2 regions of the Bradyrhizobium sp. LVM 105 genome follow, and region 1 is predicted to be linked to the other one. Evidence: predicted binding sites of a transcription regulator. Region 1 holds the regulator's gene; the other holds the start of a gene.
What was found. The regulator PhoB, encoded in region 1, activates phosphate uptake and scavenging genes when phosphate is short. The targets are predictions, from matches to a motif close to TGTCATNNANCTGTCAT.

Region 1 (8,767 bases):
CCTTCTCGTCGCAGAGCTGGCGCAACGCCTTGAGGAAAGCGGGCGGTGCCGAACGCACGCCGCCCTCGCCCTGGATCGGCTCGATCAGGATACCGGCGGTGTCGGGGCCGATCGCCTTCTTGACGGCGTCGAGGTCGCCATGCGGCACCTGGTCGAAGCCGTCCATCGGCGGACCGAACCCTTCGAGATATTTTGCAGAGCCTGTCGCAGCGAGCGTCGCCAGCGTGCGGCCGTGGAAGGCGCCTTCGAAGGTGATGATGCGGTAACGTTCCGGATGCCCCTTGGAGAAGTGATGATGGCGCACCAGCTTGATCACGCCCTCCAGCGCCTCGGCGCCGGAATTGCAGAAGAACACGAAGTCGGCAAAACTCTCGTTGCACAGGCGCGCAGCAAGCTTCTCGCCGTCCGGGCTCTGGAACAGGTTCGACATGTGCCACAGCTTCGTCGCCTGCTCCTGCAACGCCTTGATCAGATGCGGGTGGCAATGGCCGAGCGCATTGACGGCGACGCCCGAGGTGAAATCGAGATAGCGATCGCCATTGGTCGCGATCAGCCAGCAGCCTTCGCCGCGTTCGAAACCGAGGTTGGCCCTGGCGAAAACGGGGAGCAAATGCGGGGCTGCGCTGTTAGTCATGACGGCCACTTGATGTTGCGGACGGTGTGAGGCGTGCTTTGCGCAACGCACCATTGACCGGCCCGGAAAACGAAACGTGCCGCCTTTTAAGGGCGGCACGCGCGACCATCTTAGGCCTGGTGAAACGGGTGTCAATGCCGCCCGGAAAGCCCCGCGAAACGCTGAATCCGTAGTCTTGCGGTGCCGATTTTGCGGGTTTTTCACCACGGAACATGTGGACGCGAGTCGGCGGACTCTTGCGCGGGAGTCACGCCATATTGTAGCGTTTGGACTGTCAGATACGACATCTCGTGCAGCAGTTCTGATCCCTTAAGTCCTCATGTACCGGCGTAAACGTTCGGGCGTCTTGAGCGCGCCCGGCGAGCCTTAAGGGATTCTGGCGGCACGGGTTTTTGAAGGCTTAGACAATCGCTGCGAAGGCCCCAGGATGGCAGCCGCGCGGCGAGGGAAAGGGTGCAATGACGGTTTTGACCTGGTCCGACGATCGCGTCGAGCAGCTGAAAAAGCTCTGGGAGGCCGGACTTTCGGCCAGCCAGATCGCAGCAGAGCTCGGCAATGTGACCCGCAATGCCGTGATCGGCAAAGTGCACAGGCTCGGCCTGTCCGGCCGCGCCAAGAGCCCTTCGTCGGCCGCGCCCCGGCCGCGCAAGGCGCGTCCCGCCCAGCACATGATGCGGGTGACCCGCCCCATCGCGCGCGGCAACACCGCGCTGGCGCAGGCCTTCGAGGTCGAGATCGAGGCCGAGCCCGTCACCTACGACAACGTGGTGCCGATGAGCCAGCGGCTGTCGCTGCTCGAATTGAACGAGGCGACCTGCCACTGGCCGGTCGGCGATCCCTCGAGCCCGGATTTCTTCTTCTGCGGCGGCAAGGCGCTGTCCGGCCTGCCCTATTGCGCCCAGCACTCGCGCGTGGCGTATCAGCCGGCAGCCGATCGCCGCCGCGCACCGGCGAAGCCCACGCGGTGAGCTCGCGGAATTAACTGATCGCCTAGACTGCAGCCGTCACACGATGACGGCTCCAATGACTCGGTGTCATCCCCGCGAACGCGGGGATCCATAACCACAGGGCGCAATTGTTGCGCGAGATGGTGACTCCGAGTCTTCGCCAAACCACGTCCTGTGGTTATGGGTCCCGGATCTGCGCTGACGCTTGTCCGGGACGACACGGAGAGTGCGGCTACAGCCGCTACACCCAACGCCTGCTAACCCGACGCCTGCTCCGCCTTGGCGAAGCGATCGTCCAGTGCGTAGCCGGCGCCGCGGACGGTGCGGATCGGATCCTGCTCGCGGCCGAGATTGAGCAGCTTGCGCAGGCGGCCGATATGGACGTCGACGGTGCGCTCGTCGATGTAGATGTCGCGGCCCCAGACGCTGTCGAGCAGCTGCTCACGCGAGAACACCCGGCCGGGATGCTCCAGGAAGAACTCCAGCAGGCGATATTCGGTCGGGCCGAGATCGATCGGGCGGCCCGAGCGCGCGACGCGGCGCTTGTCACGGTCGAGCTCGATGTCGCCATAGGCGAGCACGGTGGCGAGCCGCTCGGGACTGGCGCGGCGCAAGAGGCCCTTCACGCGCGCCAGCAGCTCCGGCACCGAGAACGGCTTGACGATGTAATCGTCGGCGCCGGTCGCAAGACCCCGCACCCGCTCGCTCTCCTCGCCGCGCGCGGTGAGCATGATGATGGGCAGCTGCTTGGTCTCGGGCCGGGTGCGCAGGCGCCGGCACAGCTCGATGCCGGAGAGGCCCGGCAGCATCCAATCGAGCACGATCAGATCGGGAATGTGCTCTTTGAGGCGGGTGTCGGCGTCGTCGCCGCGCATCACCGTCTCGACGTCATAGCCGTCGCCTTCGAGGTTGTAACGCAGCAGCTCGGTGAGAGCTTCCTCGTCCTCAACCACCATAATGCGTGCGCCCATGGTGTCGTCGCTCCTTAGGTATTCGGGATCGTCGTGGCGAAGTTCGTCATGTCGCCCTTCGGCCGCTTGTCGGTGATCGCCTGGCCCTCGATCATGTAGAACACGGTCTCGGCGATGTTGGTGGCGTGGTCGCCGATGCGCTCGATGTTCTTGGCGCAGAACATCAGATGGATGCAGAACGAGATGTTGCGCGGATCCTCCATCATGTAGGTGAGGAGCTCGCGGAACAACGAGGTGCAGATCGCGTCGACTTCCTCGTCGCCCTTCCACACCGCCATCGCCGCCGGCAGATCGTGCGCGGCATAGGCGTCGAGCACCGACTTGACCTGCTGCTGCACCAGGTCGGTCATGTGCTCCAGGCCGCGGAACAGCTTGAGCGGATGGAAGTCGGTCTCCAGCGCGGCGACGCGCTTGCCCATGTTCTTGGCGAGGTCGCCGATGCGCTCGAGATCGGTCGCAACCCGCATGGCGCCGACGATCTCGCGCAGGTCCACCGCCATCGGCTGGCGGCGGGCGATGGTGAGCACGGCGCGCTCCTCGATGCGCTTCTGCAGCGCGTCGAGATCGGCGTCGATGGCGACGACGCGCTGGCCGAGCGCGACATCGCGACGGATCAGCGCATCGACGGAATCGACGATCATGCGCTCGGCGATCCCGCCCATCTCGGCGACCAGGCGGGTGAGCTCCTGGAGGTCGGTGTCAAAGGCCTTTGCGGTATGTTCAGTACCCATATTGCGTCTCCTCAGCCGAACCGGCCGGTGATGTAGTCCTGCGTCCGCCGGTCGGTCGGCGACGTGAAGATCTTGCTGGTGTCGTCGAACTCGATCAGCTCGCCGAGATACATGAAGGCGGTCTTGTCGGAGACGCGCGCCGCCTGCTGCATGTTGTGGGTGACGATCGCGATCGTGTAGTTCTCGGACAATTCCTGGATCAGCTCCTCGACCTTGGCGGTCGAGATCGGGTCGAGCGCCGAGCACGGCTCGTCGAACAGGATCACCTCGGGCCGCACCGCGACGGTGCGGGCGATGCAGAGGCGCTGCTGCTGGCCGCCGGAGAGCGACAGGCCGGAGGCGTTGAGCTTGTCCTTGACCTCGTTCCACAGCGCGCCGCCGCGCAGCGCCTTCTCGACGCGGTCGTCCATCTCGGACTTCGAGATCTTCTCGTAGAGGCGGATGCCGAAAGCGATGTTCTCGTAGATCGTCATCGGAAACGGCGTCGGCTTCTGGAACACCATGCCGACCCGGGCGCGCAGCAGGTTGAGGTCGAGCTTGGGATCGAGGATGTTGGTGTGGTCGAGCAGCAGCTGGCCGGTGGCGCGCTGCCCCGGATAGAGGTCGTACATCCGGTTGAAGATGCGCAGCAGGGTCGACTTGCCGCAGCCGGACGGGCCGATGAAGGCCGTGACGCGGTTGGTGCCGAGCGCCAGATTGATGTTCTTCAGCGCGTGGTGCTCACCGTAGTAGAAATTCAGGTTGCGCGCGGTGACCTTGGCAGGCGCCTCAGGCAGCGGCTGCGAGCCGGGATGAACGCTCGGCGCGCTGACGGAAACAGACATTTCACTCATTTTGCGGTCCTCTCGGCACCAAGGATGCGGGCGCCAATATTCAGGGCAAGCACAGTCAGGGTGATCAGCAGCGCACCGCTCCAGGCGAGCTGCTTCCAATAGGCGTAGGGGCTCTGCACGAAGTTGTTGATGGTCACCGGCAGGTTGGCCATCGTCTTGTCCAGGCCGAGGCTGAAGAACTGGTTGGACAGCGCGGTGAACAGCAGCGGCGCGGTCTCGCCGGCGACGCGGGCGGTGGCGAGCAGCACGCCGGTGATGAGGCCGGAGCGGGCCGCGCGGTAGGCGATGCGCTTGATCACCAGCGAGCGCGGCAGGCCGAGTGCGCTGGCGGCTTCACGCAGCGGGTTCGGCACCAGCAGCAGCATGTCCTCCGTGGTGCGCACCACGACCGGGATCACGATCACGGCGAGCGCCAGCGCGCCCGCGATCGCCGAGAAGCCCCGCATCGGCACCACCACCGCGCCGTAGATGAACAGGCCGATGATGATCGAAGGCGCCGAGAGCAGGATGTCGTTGATGAAGCGGATCACCGAGGTCAGCTTGTCGTTGCGGCCGTACTCGGCGAGGTAGGTACCGGCGAACAGGCCGAGCGGCGCGCCGATGCCGACGCCGATCGCGGTCATGATGATCGAGCCGACGATGGCATTGCGCAGGCCGCCGTCGGTCGAGCCCGGAGGCGGCGTGTCCGCGGTGAATAGCTCCAGGTTCAGGCCGCTGATGCCGTTGTAGAGCAGCGTGACCAGGATCAGCGCGAGCCAGGTGACGCCGAAGGCGGCGGCGGCGATGCAGAGGCCGCGGATGACGATGTCCCAGCGGCGGCGGCGTGCATAGATCGGGTTCATGGCTTCACTTCCCGGCCTTGGTTTCCAGCCGCATCAGCATCAGCCGCGCGGCCGCGAGCACGAAGAATGTCAGCACGAACAGCAGCAGGCCGAGCAGGATCAGGCCGGACTGATGCAGGCCGTCGCTCTCGGCGAACTCGGACGCGATCGCCGCCGAGATCGTGGTACCCGGGGCGAAGATCGAGGAGGAGATCCGGAACGAGTTGCCGATGATGAAGGTCACCGCCATGGTCTCGCCGAGCGCGCGGCCCAGCGCCAGCATGACGCCGCCGATGATGCCGACGCGGGTGTAGGGGATCACCACGCTGCGGACGACTTCCCAGGTGGTGCAGCCGACGCCGTAGGCGGCTTCCTTCAGGACCGGCGGCACCGTCTTGAACACGTCGACCGAGATCGAGGTGATGAAGGGCAGCACCATGATGGCGAGGATCAGCGCGGCGTTGAACAGGCTGAGATAGGACGGGGGACCTGCGAAGATCGCGCCCAGCACCGGGACGCCGTCGAAGACCCTGATCATAAAGGGCTGGAAGGTGTTGGCCAGGAACGGGCCCAGCACGAAGAAGCCCCACATGCCGTAGATGATCGATGGGATGCCGGCGAGCAGCTCGACCGCCATGCCGATCGGGCGGCGCAGCCATTGCGGGCAGAGCTCGGTGAGGAAGATGGCGATGCCGAGGCCGACGGGAATGGCGATCAGCATCGCGATGAAGGAGGTGACGAGCGTGCCGTACATCGGTCCGAGCGCGCCGAGCACGGGCGGATCGGCCGACGGCGCCCAGCGCTGCGTCCAGAGGAAGGAGAGGCCGTATTCCTTGATCGCCGGGAACGCGCCGACGATCAGCGAGATGATGATGCCGCCGAGAATGAGCAGCACCGAGATCGCGGACAACCGCGTGATCCAGTAGAAGGTGACGTCGCCGAGCTTGAACGCGCTCAAGGCCTTGGCGCGGTCATACGGTCCGGCGTCGTCGATCACATCGCTCTGAACGGCCATTTCTGCCACGCCGATCCCCTGTACCAAAGAATACACTTTTTATTGGTCTCGTGCCCCGGATGCGGTGCAGCGCGCAGCGGTGCGCCGCTGATCCGGGGCCCAGTTCTTGTGGTCCCGGCTCTGCGGAGCAGCACTTGCGTGCTGCGCCGCGTCCGGGACACGAGAGCTGATGGTCTCAGCTCTTGATCTCGGCAGCCCAAGTCTTCTCGATCTGCTGGACGACGCTGTCCGGCATCGGGATGTAGTCGAGTTCCTCGGCCGCCTTGCCGCCGTTCTTGAAGGCCCAGCGGAAGAACTTGATGGCTTCCTGCGAGGCCGCCTTGTCGGTGGCATCCTTGTGCATGAGGATGAAGGTCGCCGCCGTGATCGGCCAGGACTTCTCGCCCGGCTGCTCGGTCAGGATGACGTAATAGCCGGGCGCCTTGGCCCAGTCGGCGTTGGAGGCGGCCGCCTGGAATGCTTCGACGGTCGGCTGCACCGGCTTGCCCGCCTTGTTGACGAGGCCGGCGTAGGTCAGCTTGTTCTGCTTGGCATAGGCGTATTCGACATAGCCGATCGAGTTCTTGGTCTGGCCGATATTGCCTGACACGCCTTCGTTGCCCTTGGCGCCGACGCCGACCGGCCACTCGACCGCGGTGCCCTCGCCGACCTTGCTCTTCCAATCCGCGCTGGCCTTGGAGAGGTAGTTGGTGAAGTTGAAGGTGGTGCCCGAGCCGTCCGAACGGCGGACCACGGTGATCGCGTCCGACGGCAGCTTCAGGTTCGGATTGAGCTTCTTGATCGCGGCGTCGTCCCACTTGGTGATCTTGCCGAGATAGATATTGGCCAGCGTCTGGCCGTCGAACAGCAGTTCGCCCGGCTTCACGCCCTCGAGATTGACGACGGGGACGATGGCGCCCATCACCATCGGCCATTGCACGAGGCCGTCCTTCTCGAGCTGCTCGGCCTTGAGCGGCGCATCGGTGGCGCCGAAGGTCACGGTCTTGGCCTGGATCTGCTTGATGCCGCCGCCGGAGCCGATCGACTGGTAGTTCAGTCCGTTGCCGGTTTCCTTTTTGTAGGCGTCAGCCCACTTCGAATAGATCGGGAACGGGAACGTCGCGCCGGCGCCCGTGATGTCGGCGGCAAGCGCCACCGTCGTCGATGCGGCGACCAAGCCGGCAGCGACCATCGTCTTGAGGAAATTCATGCTGGTCTCCATACAGGGGAGCGAAGCGCAATCCGCGCCCGATCGCGCTCCCCGCGCCGCCCGTTTAGGAGCGGTCGGCTGTGCTTTTACGAAGGTTTCGTGACAGTCGGATGACAATGGCAAGCAATTGATATTGCTTGGATTTCAGGTCGCCTCGGAAGTCCTGATTTGGGGAAAACAGGCGGTGAAAGTGGCGCCCTGCTTGGGCACGCTTTCGATCAGGAGCCGGCCGCGATGGCGGTTAAGAATATGTTTCACCAGCGATAATCCGAGGCCGGTGCCGCCCTGCGAGCGACTGTCGCCGACGTCCACGCGGTAGAACCGCTCGGTCAGCCGCGGCAGGTGCTCGGGTGCGATGCCGGGGCCGAAATCGCGGACCATGATCCGGATTTCCTGAGTTCCGTCAGGGGCCGCGGCCGAGGTCAGCGACACGATGACGCGTCCGCCGGAGGCGCCGTATTTGAGGGCGTTCTCGATCAGGTTCTCGAACAGGCGGAGCAGCTCCTCGCGGTCGCCGGCGATCATCACCGGGCTATCCGGCAAATGGATCTCGACCTCGACCTGGCGCTCGCGCGCCAGCGGCTCGAGCCCGTCGGCGACCTGGCGGATGATCGGCAAGAGGTCGACCAGGGTGTCGGGCCGGACATGGGCCGACAGCTCGACCCGCGACAGCGACAACAGATCGTCGATCAGGCGCGCCATGCGCGTGGCCTGGTTGTGCATGATGCCGAGGAAGCGCTCGCGCGCCTTGGGATCGTCCTTGGCCTGCCCCTGCAGCGTGTCGATGAAGCCCGACAGCGCGGCCAGCGGCGTGCGCAGCTCGTGGCTGGCATTGGCGACGAAGTCGGCGCGCATCTCCTCGACCCGGCGCAGCGGAGTCTGGTCGTGGAAGGTCATCAGCATGCATTTGTCGGCGCCGCCGAAGCTGGTCGGCACCGGCACCGGCGTGATCATGAGCTCCATCCAGCGATCGACCGGGACATGATCGAGATAGGTCGCGCGCCGCGGCTCGGTGGTCGCGATCGCCTCGCGCAGCGCCGTGATGATCTCCGGCGAGCGCAGCGCGAACTGGGCGAGCTCGTTCCTGCGCAGCGCCGGCGCGAGCTGGGCGGCGGCGGCATTGAGGTGGATGACGCGGCCGGCGCGGTCGAGCAGCACCGCCGGATCCGGCATGCCGGCCACCACCGCAGCCACCGCCGCGCTCTCGACCGGATTGATGCGCCCGACGTCGTCACGCGAAGCGGCGGGATCATGCAGGCGCCACGGGATCAGCGCAGCGGCGGCGATGCAGAGGAATACGATCGCGGCGGGCAGCGCCGACAATTCGCCGAGCGAGACGATGACGGCCAGCGCCAGCGCCGCAGCGATCAGGATGATCGTCGAGTGCCGCAGCCGGTCGGACCAGGGCTGGGCGGAGGGAGAAGAGGGGGCGTCGATCGCCATCGGGGCGGACTTCTCCTGGGGGCTTGTCTCAAAGCTTGGCGCCGTCAGGCGCCGCTGTCGCTACGCTCTCTGACATAGGCGGCTTCGCGTGCCGGGCCGGGGTCGAGCTTGAGCGCCGCCTGCTGCAAGCGCTTCGATCGTGCGCCGATGATAACTTCGCGAAACGTCAGCAAGATTACAGAG
Region 2 (8,767 bases), on a different contig from region 1:
CGAACGGATGGTTGCGGCCATAGCCGCGCTGGGTGGAATAGCCCATCGCCAACAGAAACCCTTCGTCGCCGCGCGCCAGATTCTGCAGCCGCAGGTCGCGGTTCGCCGGAAAATTCAGCGGCTCGCGGGTGAGATCGCCGACGCTGGCGCCGTCCTCGGCCTGGGGCGAGGATTCGATCAAGCCGTCGCGGCCGAGAATGTCCGTCACGCGCGGCGTCGGCGCCGTGGAGGCATCGGCCGTGGCCGGCGCCTCCGGCGCAAAGCCTTGCGCGAGCGAGGGATCGAGCAGGCGGTGGGTATAGTCGAAGGTCGGCCCGAGAATTTGGCCACCGGGAATGTCCTTGAAGGTCGAGGACACCCGCCGCTGCACCCGCATGGCGCCGGTGTCGACCGGCTCGCTGGCGCCGAAACGCGGCAGCGTGGCGCGGAAGGCGCGGACCAGGAAGATCGCCTCGATCAGATCGCCGCGCGCCTGCTTGATCGCAAGCGCCGCGAGCTCGCGATCGTACAGCGAGCCTTCGCTCATGACGCGGTCCACGGCGAGGCCGAGCTGTTCCGAGATCTGGTCGAGCGTGACCTCCGGAACGCCGTGGTCGCCGCGCCGCTTGTGGGCGAGCAGGCGATGGGCGTTCTCGATGGCGCGTTCGCCGCCCTTGACTGCGACATACATGCTTCAGCTTCCCTTGCTCACGACACGCGTGGTGCGGGGGATCGCGACCACGGCGTCATCGGCGACCAGCACGACATCGATGCCGCGCGGAAACAGCGGCTCGTTGAACCGCAGGCGCTCGAACAGGTCGAACGGCTTGATCGACGCCTGGAGCGTCGCGGCACCGTCGATGCCGGGCCCGCGCAGCTCGAAGCTGCGACCCGCGTCGAGGCTCTCCACCTGGAGGATGATAGTGGTGGAGCGATCCGGATATTCGCTGGTGCCGAGCGCGAAGCGTTCGAGCGGCGGAAGCGCGGCGCCGTCGCCAATCAGCGCAAAGCTCGCGATCGAGCTATCCTGCACCACCGGCGCGCCGGTGTGGAATTTCAGCCATTTGACCACGTCCGGGCTCGCCGCCATCCGCGCATCGAGCCAGAGCGGCGTGTCGTGGTCGAACAGCGTCAGCGCGATCGCGGCGGTGCCGCGCATCATCGGACCGGGCGCCCCCGCGCCCGGCACGATGGGCCGGACCGAGCCCGGCCGCGCCATCGCGTCCATCACCGAGCGAAAGGTCGATTGCGCCGACAGCACCTTGTCGGCGAACCCCGGCGGCAATTCCGCAATCGTGGTCATGATCTCACCCCTCACCGCGCACCATGGTGTAGAAATCAACCTTAGTCGCGGCGGTCTCGGCCGCGGCCTGCTGGCGGCGAATCATAAGCTGCTCGCGCAACGGCGCGATTACATCCCGCTCCACCGCGCCGCCGAAATCACGGGACTGCACCAGCGCATCGCACAGCGCGATCAGCCGCGCCTTCTCACTGTTCCGCCCGAGCGTATAGCCGAACCCGACCTCGCCGCTCGCAAGCCGCACGGCCGCGCGCGACACCGTGGCCTCGCCGAGATTGAACGGCGCACCGTCGCCGCCGACCCGGCCGCGCAGCATGACGAGGCCGTTCTCCGGCGCGCGCAGATCCTGATGCTCCGGAAGAGCGAAGTCGCGGAGGCGGGCGGCGATCTCGCCCGCCTCCGCGTGCGCCAGCACGGCCATGGCGGCCTTGCGCTGGGCTTGCTGGTTGTCGTGCTGGGTCACCCGATTCACCGAACCTTTGGACAGAACTTGCCCGCGCCGAAGTTGTCTATGATAATAGACAACTTCATACGGGAGCGCCATGACTGTTTCGTGACAAAGCCGTGATTTCTGGGCTAGGCTGACCGGCGATATGAGCATGCAAGACACTGCATCGTCCGGCGTCGCGCTGTGGCGCCTCGTTGCCGACGGCATCGAGCGCGGCATCGCCGACGGCCGCTTCGCGGCCGGCGACAAATTGCCGGGCGAGATGGAGATCGCCGAAACCTATCGCGTCAACCGCCACACCGTGCGGCGCGCGCTGGCAGCCCTCGCCGAGCGCGGCCTGGTGCGCGCCGAGCGCGGCAGCGGCACCTATGTCGAAGCGCAGAAGCTCGCCTACCCCCTACGCTCGCGCACCCGTTTCTCGGAGATCGTCGGGGCCGGCGGCCGCGAGCCGCGCGGCCAGTTGATCGAGGCTTCCGAGGATGTCGCCACCCGCGAGCTGGCGCGCGAGCTGGGCTTGAAAGCCGGCGCGCCCCTGGTGCGGATCGAGGCGATCCGCCTTGCCGACCGCACCCCGATCTGCGTCTCCACCACCTGGCTGTCGGCCGAGCTGTTTCCGGATGCGGGCGCCGTGTTCGCGGCGACGCGCTCGATGACGAAGCTGCTCGCGCATTACGGCGTGCGCGACTATCGCCGCGGCGCGACCCGGATCACCGCCGGCATCGTGGACGCAACCGACGCGGCACGGCTGGATCTCGCGCTGGGACGCCCGATCCTGGTGGTGGACGCCACCGACCACGATCTCCAGGGCCAGCCGCTGATGACCAAGCACTCGCGCTTCGCGGCGGAGCGGGTGGAGTTTCTGGTGGAGTCGTAGGGGCCCTCTCCGAGAAACGGGACTCGTAGGGTGGGCAAAGCGCAGCGTGCCCACGACTTTGATCATGTCGGAGAAAGTTCGTGGGCACGGCGCTGACGCGCCTTTGCCCACCAGACGGCGCTACGGCACCGACGGTCAGGCGACAGCTCGCTTGCCAATGATCGCAAAGCGCAGCTTGCCCGAGATGAAATCGATCGCGGCGACCGCGACCAGGATCATCAGGATCAGGAACGACACTCTCTGCCATTCCAGCACGCGGATCTGCTCGGCGAGCTGGAGGCCGATGCCGCCGGCGCCGACGATGCCGATGATGGTGGCCGAACGCGTGTTGGATTCGATGAAATAGAGCACCTGGCCGGCGATGACGGGCAGCACCTGCGGCAACAGGCCGAAGCGGATCTCGTGCAGCGCGCTGCCGCCGGAGGCGCGGATGCCCTCGACCTGCTTCTGGTCAGCGCCTTCGATCGCTTCCGAGAACAGCTTGCCGAAGGCGCCGAAATCCGACACCGCGATGGCGAGCACGCCGGCGAACGGGCCGAGCCCGACCACGTTGATCCACACCAGCGCCCAGATCAGGGTGTCGACGCCGCGGATCGAATCCAGCACGCGGCGAATGGGAAAACGCAGGATGCTCGACGGCACCACGTTGCGCGCGGCGAGCAGGCTGACCGGAAGCGCGAACAGTGCGGCGAGGGTCGTGCCCAGCAGCGCGATCGACAGCGTCTCGCCGAGCGCCTTGAGATAGACCGGCAGCGAGGAGCCGGGATCGGGCGGGATCATCATCAATGTGATCCAGCCCAGCTGGCTGAGGCCGGCCAAGAACCGCGACGGCGAGAAGTCGAGATCGACGAGGCCGTAGATCAGGATCGCGAACGCTGCGACGATCATCGCCGGCATCGCGAGCCGCGCTGAGGCCGGCCGGTCGAACACGTCGGGGTAGCGCGCGCGAAGCTCTCGCGGATCGACCTCGTGCGGCGTCACGTCCGCGCCTCCTTGCCGAACAGGCGGCCGCGCAGCCAGCCCGTGGTGATGTCGATGATGAAGACGGTGATTATGATGGTGAGCAGGATGGCGCTGACGTCCGAATAGTAGAATTTGCGAATGGCGACGACGAGCTCCTGGCCGATGCCGCCGGCGCCGACGAATCCCATCACCGAGGCTTCGCGCACATTGATCTCGAAGCGCAGCAGCGCGTAGCTGGCATAGCCCGCGGTCACCTGCGGCACGACGGCGAAGCGCATGCAGGCGAGCCAGCTTGCGCCGGTCGATCGGATGCCCTCGACCGGCTTCATGTCGGCGTTCTCGACGATCTCCGAGAACAGCTTGCCGAGCGCGCCGGTGGAATGGATCGCGATCGCGAGCACGCCGGCCATCGGACCCAGCCCGAACGCGATCACGAACACCAGCGCGAACACGATGCCGGGAACGGTGCGTGCGAATTCAAGCAGGCGCCGGACGACGAAGCGCAGCCAGGGTGCGGGCGAGGTATTCTCGGCGGCGAAGAAGTTCAGGCCAAATGCGAGCGTCGCGCCGATCAGCGTGCCGACGTAGCTGATTAGCAGGGTCTCTCCCAGCATCTTCAGCCATTTGCGCCAGCCCCACATCCACTCGCCGACATCGGTCCAGACCCGCTGGCCGCTGTCGAGCGTGAAAATGCGGTCGAAATAGCTGACGAAATTGCCGAAATAGCTGAACAGCGTGCGCAGATTCACTTCGGCGCCGATCGCGGCGAGAACCAGCGCCGCGGCGAAGACCGCGGCTCCGAACAGGAGGCGGAGCCGCCTGCGGGCCACCGCCTGGCGATAGGCGGCGTTGAGCACGGCGAGCTGCTGCTCGGGAAGGATCGAAACCGCTGTTGTCATGGGCTCGAGATCAGGTCCCGTCAAAGAAAGAGCCGGGTCGTTCGACCCGGCTCCAGTGGCATTGTCCTGATACTCAGGACGCCTTCTTCTTACGCAGGGCGTCGACGAACTTGATCAGCTCGATCGTGCCATCCCAATCCTTGGTGGTGGCGGGATGAAAGCCCTTCTTCTGGCCGTCGGAGAGGCGATCGAACGCGGCCTTGTCCTTGGCCGGCGCGTCGAAGAAAGCTTTCACAATGGCGGCCTTGGCGTCTTCCGGCAGGTCGGAGTTGAAAGCATAAGGGCCGTTGATGATCGGCGCCGATTTGTGGACGATGCGGAAGTCGTCCTTCTTCATCGCCGAGCCGTCGGCATTCTTCAGCATGCCCTTCGTCAGCATCTGCGCCAGCGTGGAATCGTCGTCGCTGGTCCACTGGTTGGCGGCGACGTCGACCGTGCCCTGCGACAACGCCAGCATCGCGTTCTCGTGGCTGCCGGTGAAGACGACCTTGCTGAAATAGGTGTCGGCATCGTGGATGCCCATCTTGTCGAGCTCGAAGCGCGGCACGTTGTTGCCGGAGGTCGAGTTCGGATCGACCAGGCCAAGGTTCTTGCCCTTGAGCTGATCGAGGGTCTTGTAGGGGCTGCTCGCCTTGACGAAGAACACCGAATAATAGCCGGTCGAGCCGTCGGCGTTGACGTCGTTGGCGAAGGCCTCGGACTTGACGCCGGTCAGGCGGGCGCGGGCGAACGCAGCCGAGCCGTAGCTGGCAATGTGGATGTTGCCGGCGCGCTGGCCTTCGATCACGGCGGCGTAGTCATTGGCGATGCGCAGCGTCACCTTCACGCCCAGCTCCTTGGAGAGATAGCTCATGAACGGCGCCCAGCGCTCGGTGACGCCGGAGGCGTTCTCGGCCGGCACGACCGCGAAGGTCAGCTCGGGATATTTCGCTTTCCAGTCGGCGGCCAGGGCTGAAGTCGTGAACGCGAGCGCGGCGGCGCCGGCAAGGACCAGTCTGCGAGTAATCATGATACCCTCTTCATCGGTTGGGGTCGGTTGACGCAAAGACTTGCAACGAAGACTTGCAACGAAACAGATTTCGCTCAGGCGGCCGCGGCCGTTCCGAGCGCGGGGACGCCCGCGGGCGCCGGCACAGGCATGGCACCCATGACATCGGCGGCTTCGAGATCGTAGAGCTCGCGTGCGACGTGATCTGTCAGCGCGGCCGGCGCGCCGTCGAACACCACGCGGCCCTGCGCCATGCCGATCAGGCGATCGCAATAGCTGCGGGCGAGATCGAGCGAATGCAGGTTACAGAGCACGGTGATGCCGAAATGCTTGTTGATGCGCAAAAGCGCATCCATCACGATCTTGGTGTTGCGCGGGTCGAGCGAAGCGATCGGCTCGTCGGCGAGGATGATGTCGGGCTGCTGCACCAATGCGCGCGCGATCGCGACGCGCTGCTGCTGACCGCCGGAGAGCTGGTCGGCGCGCTGCGCGGCGAGCGAAGCGATGTCGAACTGTTCGAGCGCCGACATCGCCAGCGCCTTGTCCTGCTCCGGCCACACTTGCGACAGCGAACGCCAGGCCGGCATCGTCGCAAGCCGTCCCATCAGGACGTTGGTGAGGACATCGAGCCGGCCGACCAGGTTGAACTGCTGGAAGATCATCGCCGAGCGCGCCCGCCATTGCCGCAGCTCCTTGCCGCGCAGCGCGGTGACGTCGATCCCGCCGAACAGGATGCGTCCCTCGGTCGGGGTCACCAGGCGGTTGATGCTCCGCAGCAGGGTCGATTTGCCGGCGCCGGACCGTCCGATCACACCGACGAAGCCGCCGGGGGAAATTTGAAACGAGGCACCGTCCACCGCGGCTTTCGCGCCGAAGCGACACGTCAGACCTTCCACAACCAGCATGCAGGGCTCCAGATTAACTGGAGCCAATCGCTAACGCCGGCGCTTAACACTTGTGTGACAGGGACGTTGCGGTGCGGCGATCCTGCACAGCTCATCCCCTGTCATCATGGTGTCATGACATCGTCATCAAGCCGCTCGAAGAGATACGCCCGTCCCCAGACTTCGGATTCGACATGGCCGCCAAAGCTCTTTCAGTTCAGCCGACCATCGATCCCTCGGCCAAGCTGCATGAGGTCAGGCTCGGCGCCTATACCGAGGTCGGCGCGCGCACCATCCTGCACGAAGTGGCGATGGGCGATTACTCCTATGTCGTGAACGATTCGCAGATCACCTACAGTACGATCGGAAAATTCTGCTCGATCGCGGCGATGACGCGCATCAATCCCGGCAACCATCCGATGCACCGCGCGACGCAGGCGCATTTCACCTATCGCTCCAGCGCTTACTTCGAAGGCGAGAGCGACGATACCGAGTTCTTCGACTGGCGGCGCCAGCATCACGTCCATATCGGCCACGACGTCTGGATCGGCCACGGCGCGATCGTGCTGCCGGGCCGCAACATCGGCACCGGCGCGGTGATCGCGGCCGGCGCCATCGTCACCAGGGACGTGCCGGCCTACACCATCGTCGCCGGCAATCCGGCCCGAATCGTGCGGCGACGGTTCTCCGAGGAGATTGCCGGGCGGCTTGCGCGGCTGGCCTGGTGGGACTGGGATCACGACAAATTGCGCGAGGCCCTGCCCGATTTCCGCAAGCTCGGGATTGAAGATTTTCTTGCGGCATATGAAGCACGAGCGAGATCTCTCGCCAATCCTCCCAGTGAACGAAGCGCGGTCGCGTGACAGACATCTTCCTTGAAGGCGGCCGGACCCTGATCGGCGCCGAACTCGTCGAAACGTCATTGGCGGTGTCCGGGCAGGACATCACTGCGATGGACGCTGCGCGCGGCCGGGCGCGGCTGGCGATCGACGCGCGGGGCCTGCTGGTGCTGCCCGGCATCGTCGATCTGCATGGCGATGCGTTCGAGCGGCAGATGATGCCGCGTGCCGGTGTCGACTTCCCGATCGACGTCGCGCTCGCCGACAGCGACCGCCAGGCCATCAGCAACGGCATCACCACGGTGTTCCACGCCACCACCTGCTCCTGGGAGCCGGGCTTGCGCAGCGCCGACAATGCGCGCGGCCTGATGGAGGCGATCGAACGGCAGCGTCCGCAATTCGCCGCCGACACCCGCTTCCATCTGCGGCACGAGACCTACAATCTCGAGGCCGAAGCCGAGATCGCGCAATGGCTCATGGAAGGCCGCGTCGACCTGTTCGCCTTCAACGACCACATGGACGGCACGGTCGCCGACATGGCCAAGCCGCGCAAGCGCAACCGCATGGTGGAGCGCACCGGACTGTCGGGCGAGGAATTCGATCGCCTGGTTGAACGCGTGACGTCGCGCGCCGACGAGGTGCCGGCTTCCGTTGCGCGTCTGGCCGCCGCGGCCCGCGCCGCCGAGGTGCGGATGCTCTCGCACGACGACGCGACGCCGGCGATGCGCCGAGAGTTTCGCGAGCTCGGCGCTGACATCGCGGAGTTTCCGATCAACGAGGAGACGGCGCGGGCGGCGGCAAGCCACGGCGACGCCATCGTCTATGGCGCGCCGAACGTCGTGCGCGGCGGCAGCCACACCGGCTGGACCAAGGCCTCCGACATGATCGCCAAGGGGCTCTGCTCGGTGCTGGCCTCGGATTATTATTATCCCGCGCAGCTGCTCGCCGCGTTCCGGCTCGCCGCCGATGGCGTGCTGCCGCTGACGGAGGCCTGGAATCTGGTCTCCGCCGGCCCTGCGCGCGCGACCGGCCTCACCGATCGCGGCGTGCTCGCGCAAGGCCGCCGCGCCGACATTCTGCTGGTCGACGACACTGCACCGCTGCGGCCGCGGCTGATCGCGGTGATATCAGGCGGCAAGCTCGTCCATCTCACCGATGCCACACGGCTGCTCGCCGCGGCAGCGATGCCGCGCGAAGCTGTCGTCGCGGCCTAAACCGGCTATGCTCGGGCGATGACAGATCTTCCCCGCTACGCGATCTATTTTGCCGCCGGCAGCGACAGCCCCCTCTCCCGCTTCGGCGCCGAGCTGCTCGGCTACGATGCCTATACCGGCAACGAACTGCCGTTTCCGCGCGAGGCGCTGGAGGTCGCGCCCGATTGGCGCGACCTTAGCGCCGATCCCCGCAAATACGGCTTTCATGCCACGCTGAAGGCGCCGATGGCGCTGGCATCGGGCAAGACCGAAGCCGGGCTGATGGAAGCCTGCGCGACCTTCGCCGGCAAGACGCGGCCGCATCCCGTGATCCGGCCTGTCGTCGATGCCATCAGCGGTTTCATCGCCGTCATTCCAGCCGAGCCGGTCGATACGCTTC

Region 2: the regulator PhoB is predicted to act here: its motif matches at 1,822-1,838, upstream of phnF (phosphonate metabolism transcriptional regulator PhnF).

Annotation. Positions count from the first base shown of each region.
Region 1 is NZ_QZMV01000003.1:604,192-612,958, reverse strand. Features, by position in the region: gene D6B98_RS12390 (aspartate aminotransferase family protein) at 1-634, opposite strand, end outside; gene D6B98_RS12385 (GcrA family cell cycle regulator) at 1,093-1,602, shown strand; gene phoB (phosphate regulon transcriptional regulator PhoB) at 1,839-2,552, opposite strand; gene phoU (phosphate signaling complex protein PhoU) at 2,567-3,283, opposite strand; gene pstB (phosphate ABC transporter ATP-binding protein PstB) at 3,295-4,116, opposite strand; gene pstA (phosphate ABC transporter permease PstA) at 4,113-4,958, opposite strand; gene pstC (phosphate ABC transporter permease subunit PstC) at 4,963-5,952, opposite strand; gene pstS (phosphate ABC transporter substrate-binding protein PstS) at 6,128-7,141, opposite strand; gene D6B98_RS12350 (ATP-binding protein) at 7,286-8,584, opposite strand; gene D6B98_RS12345 (lysylphosphatidylglycerol synthase domain-containing protein) at 8,629-8,767, opposite strand, start outside.
Region 2 is NZ_QZMV01000012.1:145,415-154,181, reverse strand. Features, by position in the region: gene D6B98_RS28205 (carbon-phosphorus lyase complex subunit) at 1-670, opposite strand, end outside; gene phnH (phosphonate C-P lyase system protein PhnH) at 674-1,282, opposite strand; gene phnG (phosphonate C-P lyase system protein PhnG) at 1,287-1,751, opposite strand; gene phnF (phosphonate metabolism transcriptional regulator PhnF) at 1,873-2,601, shown strand; gene phnE (phosphonate ABC transporter, permease protein PhnE) at 2,737-3,582, opposite strand; gene phnE (phosphonate ABC transporter, permease protein PhnE) at 3,579-4,463, opposite strand; gene phnD (phosphonate ABC transporter substrate-binding protein) at 4,537-5,472, opposite strand; gene phnC (phosphonate ABC transporter ATP-binding protein) at 5,547-6,356, opposite strand; gene D6B98_RS28165 (transferase hexapeptide repeat family protein) at 6,530-7,198, shown strand; gene D6B98_RS28160 (alpha-D-ribose 1-methylphosphonate 5-triphosphate diphosphatase) at 7,195-8,388, shown strand; gene D6B98_RS28155 (DUF1045 domain-containing protein) at 8,407-8,767, shown strand, end outside.